One region of the Arthrobacter sp. CC3 genome, then DNA from elsewhere that is predicted to be linked to it. Evidence: riboswitches for the same ligand, from Rfam matches in the RefSeq annotation. Region 1 holds a riboswitch; the other holds the start of a gene.
What was found. Region 1 has a riboswitch for cyclic di-AMP ahead of PV761_RS20875 (peptidoglycan DD-metalloendopeptidase family protein). Riboswitches for the same ligand answer to the same signal wherever they lie in the genome.
Positions count from the first base shown of each region.

Region 2: it holds a riboswitch for cyclic di-AMP, as region 1 does, so the genes downstream of both, PV761_RS22455 (NlpC/P60 family protein) here and PV761_RS20875 (peptidoglycan DD-metalloendopeptidase family protein) in region 1, are expected to answer to the same signal.

Region 1 covers NZ_JARCCY010000049.1:8,252-12,456, forward strand. The annotation lists gene PV761_RS20870 (isoprenylcysteine carboxylmethyltransferase family protein) at 1-217, opposite strand, end outside; gene PV761_RS20875 (peptidoglycan DD-metalloendopeptidase family protein) at 1,203-2,027, opposite strand; cyclic di-AMP (ydaO/yuaA leader) riboswitch at 2,032-2,247, opposite strand; gene PV761_RS20880 (hypothetical protein) at 2,692-3,330, opposite strand; gene PV761_RS20885 (ZIP family metal transporter) at 3,479-4,205, opposite strand, start outside.
Region 2 covers NZ_JARCCY010000062.1:11,129-15,333, forward strand. The annotation lists gene PV761_RS22450 (polysaccharide deacetylase family protein) at 1-1,435, opposite strand, end outside; cyclic di-AMP (ydaO/yuaA leader) riboswitch at 1,701-1,893, shown strand; gene PV761_RS22455 (NlpC/P60 family protein) at 1,897-2,484, shown strand; gene PV761_RS22460 (hypothetical protein) at 2,657-3,214, opposite strand; gene PV761_RS22465 (DUF1918 domain-containing protein) at 3,397-3,591, shown strand; gene PV761_RS22470 (cupin domain-containing protein) at 3,698-4,075, opposite strand.

The DNA of each region.
Region 1 (4,205 bases):
CGAGCGGCGCGAGTCCGGTCAGGTCTGCGATAGGCGCGGCCACGCCCGTGATCAGGGTGCCGAATTCCATGCCCCAGTGCGCCCACCATTGCAGGGATCCAGGCCCGACCGAGAACTGCCGGATCCCGGCGTCGCCCGTGCGGTGACGCTGGATCACGTGGCGCGCGACGTCGAGCAGGGCAAAAACTCCGGTGAGGATGAGAGCAGCGACAGCCATCACCCATCACCCCTCGTCACTACCCGGTTCATCAACATTATCGAATCGCTTCCTGCCGCCTAGGCTTTATACCATAACTTTTTGGCGATCCAGCGGCCCGGACGCATCCGCCTCCGGCAATTTCCAGATTGCTGACACTGCGTAAGCTGTTCTGCCCAGCCCGGCTTCGATGACCTTTGGTGAGTGACCAGACGCGCCCCGGACCGGGCCTCGACCGTACTTCGGAGATCAGAGATGGCGGCGTACATCTTTCACTTCTGCGCCGGCCTGGATCCCCTCGCTTGCGCTACCGATCGCCGGTATAAACGCGAAGCTTCCAGGGGACATGATTGGCGTGTGACGAAATTCGGCCCGAGGCCTGGAGGCGGCGGGTAGCGGGCCGACCCCGCCCAGCATGCCATCGGCGTGGCGGAAAGATGCTCGGCACGGGCTCGGCGTTGGACCGCTAGGTCCTGTGCGAAAGCGCCCCAGCTTCGGTGATCCCGGCCCGGAGTCCGTCCGGCTGCAGGGCATCTCTCCGTTCGCATCAGCGGCAACTTTTGCCCTCATCGCCAGGAGCCAGCGCCAGAGATCGCATCAGATCCCGACGCTCCACGGTAGAGCCGCGCACCAGCCCGGACTGTGGCCGTCAGGACGACCCGGGTTTTCCGGGAACGTGGACTGCGCCGAACTCAGTGATCATTTCCACTTCTTCCAGCGTCAGGAGTGCCGGCAGCTCAGGCGCACGGCCATCCCGGCTACCTCTGACGTGCAGCGAGTGCACTGGGCCATATGCAGCGCCTACATCTGCGGCATTACCGGGAATATCTTGTCCCGGCACACCGGCTACGAAATCGGACATCACCAGGGCCGTCCTGAAAGCCTGTCAGACCGTCTGCACGGACTCCCGGACGAGTGCGAATCGCATGCACGAGCATTGGCGTATCTGCATGGAAGCCGGCCGCCGCTGCGAGCAAGCTTGCGCGGAGCCCGCTATCAGTTGAATTTAGAGCCAGCCGGTGGGGTCGACAACTTTCCCGTTGACTTCAACCTCGAAGTGGAGGTGGCAGCCGGTGGAGGCGCCCGTGGTCCCACTGAAGGCCACCACGTCTCCCCGGGATACTGCCTGCCCCTTGGTCACGTTGAAGGAAGACAGGTGGTTGTATGTGGTTTTCAGGCCGTTGCCGTGATCCACGACCACGCGGTTCCCTCCGCCATACTGGTCCCAACTTGCGAAGGTGACGGTACCTGCGGCAGCGGCCAGGACGGAAGTGCCGCACTGGGCGACGAGGTCCTGTCCCCGATGGAAATCTCCTGAACCGCCTGTGATGGGACTGACCCGGAGCCCGAACGGCGAAACTGTGGTCATCGCAGCGAGCGGAGCGCCAAGAGTTCCAGCGGAGGCTGCGCGGGTGATGGCACCGGCCGACTGGGCACTGAGCAGTTGTTTCAGCTTGCCGTCCGGGTCCGCCTTCGTGGCTACCGGGGAGCGGCTGAAGTCGATTCGAGCTCCCGGCGCCGCGGAAATTTCAGGCTGTGGGGCGGTGGAAACGGCGGACGCGGCCTGAACGGGTTCCTGGGCGGCCATCACAGGGCCGGTCACCGGAACAGTCACGGTGAGTGCCAGGCCCGTTGCTGCCAACGCGATGCCGGCCTTCTGGCCGATACCGCTGGAGGCGGCGAAATCAGTGATCTGGCGGAAGGGTCCCCGGCGACGGCGTGCTTCGCGCTGCGGATCGCGGGGCCTGTCCGCGGTAAACACCTCGGTCGCCCGGCGCGCCGAAGCGGGGCCTGTCGCGCGTCGGCGGCCCCTGGAGTATTGCCTGGCCAAGATTTTTTCCTCTCCGGGTAAGCCTGCGAAGTTAGCTGTCGGATTCGGGTCAGAGAGTTCAAAGACCCGGTCCGCCGTAACAAGCACTCTGCGCAGAGATGTCCCCGGAAGGATTTTTAGCTCGATGAGGGCTTGCTGCTGACGGACTTCACCCCAAGGCAGTCCTGCGACTGCCGGTTATGGTTCCTCCGCCTCTGCCAGTTGGTGACTCGTGCACCTGATCCGCTGGCAGAGCCTGGCTCCGGATCAGGTAACGCTTTGGTATCGATGCTTCAGGCTCAACTATAGCTGACTAATCGGACCGTAATCGTTCCGTTATCTTTGCGGAAGGGGCGTCACGGCATTACGTGCGCCGGGTCAGCGCAACTGGAGGAGTCGGGGTCTCGCCCATCCCGTGCGCCACCATGCTGCTCATCGTCGCTTAAATATGGTTAAGGATTCGGAACGCCATCATTTGGCCTTGACCACTATCGGCCCGTCGCCTTTGATGCCGTCTGCCGCCTTTGACCCATGTGGCGGCGGCTGCGGAAGCTCTGACGTCGGACTTGATTCTTTCGTTGGTCCCAGAGGGCCCGTCCGAACCACATGAGACCGGCAATACTGACTTCACCCGCGGTTCGTTCGTGTGGAAACCTTCACATTCTCCGCTGGGAACAGCGGATCGTCAGGGCAGCCTGGGCCTCCGCCGGGCGTCCCGGCGTCCCAGGAACACCGCCGCCCCTCCCGCCATCAGGCTCAGGAAGAGAAGCACCCAGCCCCCGACCGTGAGGGCTGACGCCGCAGCCACCGCGCTGGCATCGGGCGTGGCAGGAGCAAGGGCGGCGTCAACGGCAGCGTTGGCCCACAGTCGGATGATGACGAAGAGTATCGGCGCCATCCACAACGCCCAACGCACGGTCTTGACGGCCACGTTCGTGCCGATCAGCAGGAGCCAACTGAAGCCGAAAATGAGAGGAAACAGCGTCCCCGCGGTTTTGTGGACGTAGCCGAGCTGCCCGCGGGCGTCATCGTCCATGGCAGCGCGCAGCTGCCCAACATACTCGGTGGAAAAGCCGCCCACAAGGGAATCCGGCATCGCGAGACCGCCGGACAACTGCGTCATCTGGTTCAGCGTGAGCAAGTGCAGGTACCAGAACAAGAAAAGGCTGGCTACGACGCCGGCAACAACGATCAGGTTGCTGTTACCTTGCGCCTTTTGCGGCGACCGGCTGGTTGTGGAGTTGATCACAGGAGGCAGTTGGTGGGCGGGGACCGTGGCTTTGCTGCCGTGTTTTTTGATGCGCTGGGCGGGAGTCTTGGCCATGGCCTCATTATCCCGCGCCAGCTTGATCCATCAGGACAACAACCTGATCGAACAGGTCGGGACCGGCCGGATGGATCCCTACTGTCTCAACGGCTGCCATGGCCAGGTGGCATGGCACGGGCCTCCGCCGGCACGGGTTTGGCCGGTTTCAGGCCACGACGAGCAGGCCGGTGCCGAACATGACGGCCAGGCCTGCCACGATTCCCCCGGCGGTCAGCGGCGTGAAGGTCTTTCCTTCGGGGTCCTTGAGCATTGGCAGGAGCTTGACAGCGACCTGGCCGACGGCCCCGGCGCCGAGACCGAGGAGGAATGCGCCCAGGGTGGGCTGGTACACGGTGGAGCCGATCAGTGCCCCGAGCACGGCAGGGGCGCCGGCGATCAGGCCCAGGACGGCGAGGCGGGCAAGGGAGGGTCTTGTTCGGGCCATGGGGGTGACGATGGCAAGGCCTTCGGTGGTGTTGTGGATGGCGAAGCCGATGATCAGGGAGGCGCCCAGGGCCAAGGAGCCCACGGCGTAGGCCGAGCCGATGGCAAGGCCCTCTCCGAGGTTGTGCAGCCCGATGCCGACGGCGATCAGTAGTGCCAGCCTGCGCGGCGAAAGTGCGGCGGGCTCCCCTGTGGTGTGCAGGTCCTGGTGCCGGCGCATCCAGGCGTCGGTCGCCTCCAGCACCAGGTAGGACAGCAGCGCCCCCAGGATCACGACGAGGGGTCCGCCGAAGGCGCTGGTGCCGGCGACGAGATCAAAGGCCTCAAGGGTGGCGTCGAAGGTCAGGAAGGCCAGCAGCCCGACGGTGACGCCGAGCAGTCCGCGCACCCAGGCGGCGGAGGAGCGCCGGACGAAAGGCATCCAGAGCATTCCCAGCGCCACCGGGATG
Region 2 (4,205 bases), on a different contig from region 1:
CGTTACTTTCATCCCAGCCGGTGGAGATGTTCATTGACGCGAGCCAGGTGATCTCCTTGTAGAACTGCGTCTGCGGGACGAGGTCGCTGAACGGGGAACTGGCCGGCGCGTTGTAGGCGGGGCTGCTGGCAAAGCGATACATGAAGGCAGCCATGGCGTCCCGGTTCACCGTCTGTAGCGGCCGATACGACCTGGCGCCGTTGCCTTCATCCCAGCCGGTGGAAATGCCCCTCGACGATAGCCAGGAGATTTCCTTGTAGAACTGCGTTTGTGGCGTGACGTCGATGAACGGCGAGGTGCCGGGCGGTGTGAACGCCGGACTTCCGGCGAGACGGTACATAAAGGCGGCCATGGCATCGCGGTTGACGGCGAGCGCCGGACGGTAGGTGCTGGTTCCGTTCGCTTCAATCCAGCCGGTGGAAATCCCCTGCGAGGCGAGCCAGCTGATCTCCGTGAAGAACTGTGCGTTCGCCGGAACGTCCGTGAACGAGCCCGACGGCGACGGCGACGGAGACGGAGAAGGTGAGGGCGAAGGTGAGGGTGAGGGTGAGGGTGAGGGTGAGGGTGAGGGGGCAGGGGACTGGCCCAATGCCTGCGCGACTGTGCGGACCGACGTCGTACCGTTTGCTGTCCGCGCGGCCAGCCAGACGACGAACGATTCAAAAAGGGCAGGGCTGATTGTCACGCTGGGGTCGGTTCCCACAGCGATTTGATGGAAGGTCAGCTGCACCCACCCGCCGGTCGTTTCCGCATCGGTCACACGAGCCTGCAGATCCGCCAGAGTCCACGTGCCGTCGACCTGGTCCGGAGCCTTGGTGACCATGGGATTTTCCGGCGGTAGCGTCTCCGCAACGGGGCAGGTGGCGCAACTGGCCGGCGAGCGCAGGTCACCCAAGCCCCTGGAACTGGCGTAGTTGCAATCGCGGACCGCCGACTGGGCGGTCGCATTTTGCGCGGCGAACGGATAAGCGAAGTTCCTGACGGTGAAACCCCAGCCTTCAAGCGTCGTCTTGCTGTTGCAGACTTCCGCACGGACGTCTGCGGCGCTGAGTGTGGTTAGGTCCGGATGGGTCACGCTGATGCTGCCGATCTCATTGCCGTCAGCGGCCAGAGTGTTCAGATCCGCCTGACTGAGAAATCCGGATGAGCCCACCCAGGAAGTTGTGATGAAGAACGTTCCCACGAGCCCGTGGGTTTTCATCACCTGCGCGGCGGCGGCCTGGTTGCCGATAGCGTCGTCGAAGGTGAGGCTGACGATGGTCGGGGCCGCCGCTTTCGTTGTGCCAGCGACACCCGCCACCGTGCTGACGGCCAGCAGCAGCGCTCCGAGGATGGCGACCCAGTGCCTATGGCTGTGCCTAGACCCGGCCACAGGCGCCGGGAGTTCCGCCACATGACGTGGCTGGTGTTGGATAAAGCGATTTGACCAACGCATGATTCCTCCAGGCATGTGAGTCCCCCCGCAAGAACATGCACGTAGACTACGCCTCGCGGGGTCATTGGAAAACACTCGAATTTGACAAACCGCAGATCCAAGTATATGTGGAGTACCGCTACCTGCGGGGGGTCGCCTGTGCCGGGCCGCAGGGCCGCCGGGGGAGCGCCCGGCGGCCCCGTTACCTTGATGTGACATTCCGGCGGTGACCCACGTACGGTGGAACGGTGCCCGTTGTCTCAGATACCGGCACTCCCGGGCGGATTGCCTAACCCTGCCGCGGTCCGGGATCCGATCAAAACCATCCGGCAGGGACGGGGAAACCACTTTTGACCTGCATAGTTTGGGCAGGTCTTCGGGGTGAAGCCGCACGCCATCCGCACTGCGGACGGCCGCTGCGGCCGGGTGTCTCCCATCCGAATCCGACAGCTAACCTCGCAGGCATCGGGAGAGGTTAATTCATGCTTTCACGTAAACTGCCCGCTCATCATCGCTCAACCGCGCCCGCGGGGCGCTCCGGGGCCACTTCGGCCGGCGGTCGGAGCAGGGCGGGCCGGCAGGTTGCGGTCATAGCCGCTGCCTCGGGCCTGGTTCTGTCCAGCGGCATGGCTGCGCAGGCCGCTGAGGCCCCTGCGGAACGTGACTCAGCTCCGGCGCCTGCTGCTCCCGCTGTTTCCGTGCAGGTCCAGGCCGCGGTGCCCGCTTCCGCCCCTGCGCCTGCTGCCGGCGGTGTCAATGCGGCCATGGTTTCTGCCGCCTACGCGCAGCTGGGCATCACCCAGGACTGCACCGCCATGGTGGAAAAGGCCCTTGGCTCAGCCGGTATTCCGGTGGGCGACCTCGGGCCCATGCAGTTCATGAACTACGGTTCCGTGGTGGGGGAGCCCCAGCCCGGTGACATGGTGGTGCAGTCCGGCCACGTCGGCATCTACATCGGCGACGGCCAGGTGATCAGCGGCGGAATGAACGGCGTAAACGCCACCGTCACGCACCCGCTCTCCTGGCTGACGGCCACCGGCGGCGTGACCTTCGTCCGCGCCGGAGCCTAGCCTCCCCGCCGCTTCATCAAGCGGGCGCACCAGCGGGGGCGTAACCCGCACACAGTGCGGGCGCAACGGCCGGCGATCAGCTGCCTTGGGGGCAGCAGGTCGCCGGCCTTCCGCGTATTCACACTCCGACCGGGCCCGCGGTTTCCTCAGTTTCCTCAGTTCCTCAGTTTCCTCAGGGCGGCGAGACGGCGAGCCGGGCCGAGCTCTCGCCTTCCGCAAATTTAATGCGCAGCAGCGCCTCGCGGGTGTCCGCCGGAACGGTGAATCGGACGTCACCCGACTTGCTCGAATCGCCCGCCACCAGCTCGTTCAGGCCGGGATCGGGGGAGTAACTGACGCCACCGACGTTCAGCCTGAACGTTGAGTCCCAGAAGTTGAGGTCATACCGGCCGTGGTTGGTGCACCTGAGCGTGAGGGTCAGTGCAATTTTGCCGGACACATCGGGGCGCGCACTCGCGCCGAGAATTTCATATTCGACGTCGGCGGCCCTGTACGTGCGCTCGGTCGGCAGGGTTACCTTCCATCCCGCGCCGCTTCCTGTGCCGGACCCGGACCCGGACGATGACGCACCAGCCCCTGGCTGTGCGGTGCCGGCAGAAGCGCCCGGGGAAGCCGTACCGGAGGCGCTCGCCGTCGAAGCCGCCGGCCGGCCGGCATCGAACACCCCCAGTTGTCCCAGCCCGAGCAGCAGCCCCGTCAGAGCGGTGATCACAGCTGCTGCGGCGGTCATCAAGCCGGGCAGCGTAGCCCACCAGTTGGTGGGTTTCTCCTCCGCCATTGCAGGTCCCCCTCGGTCCCGTGACATGGCCAGTTCAGTCGTTTCCCCAGCCGTGCGCCCTCGAACTTCCAGTGCGCAACGGCCCTGTTATCCCCGCCCCGAGGCTCGTACTCTGGTTCTTGGAGGTGATTGCCATGAAGGCAACCCAGGGAGACCGGATCACGATCCGGGGCAAGACGGTCGGATCGTCGGAGCGGCACGGCCAGATCGTTGAGGTTCACGGCGCGGATGGAGCGCCGCCGTACGTGGTGCGGTTCGACGACGGCCATCAGACCACTGTCATCCCCGGCGGGGACTTCGTGATTGACAAGATCCACCCGCAGCAGTGAACCCGCACTAGTGCTGCGGTAGTTGCGCCGATGCGGTAGTTGCGCCGCAGCCAACCGGGCTGTTTAGCGCCTGGCTACTCCGGCGCGGCCGGCTACTCGCGGCCGGTTACTCGGGTGACTTGGCGAAGACTGCGGCGCTGACGAACTCCACACCGGTAAAGGGTTCGTCCCCTTCGACCCATGCGTCATGCCCCGGCGGGATGCTGTAGGAGTCATGTGCGGCGATGTTGATCTGGTTGCCGTCAGCGGTCTGGACGGTGAGTTTGCCGGAAACGCAAAAACCAACATGGCTCAGCTGGCATGATTCGGTCTTAACAACGGGTTTGATGCACTCGGACCAGCGCCAGCCGGGTTCAAATTTGAACCTTCCGATGGTGTAGGCGTCGACGGAGACAAGATCCACTTCCGTCTTGTCGGGGCGGCGCTGTTCGTCCGGAGAATTGTGCGACTTCACTGCGAGTTGAGCGACAACATTCGTGGTCATGGCTCTCTCCATCAATCAGAGTTGCGGATGGGGCTGTCCGGGCCACAACGGCGACCGGCCAGCGGAGTCGGTTTACCGGGCCTGAACCCATGCGGCGAACCGATGTAGCGATCGACTTACGATGCCCAGC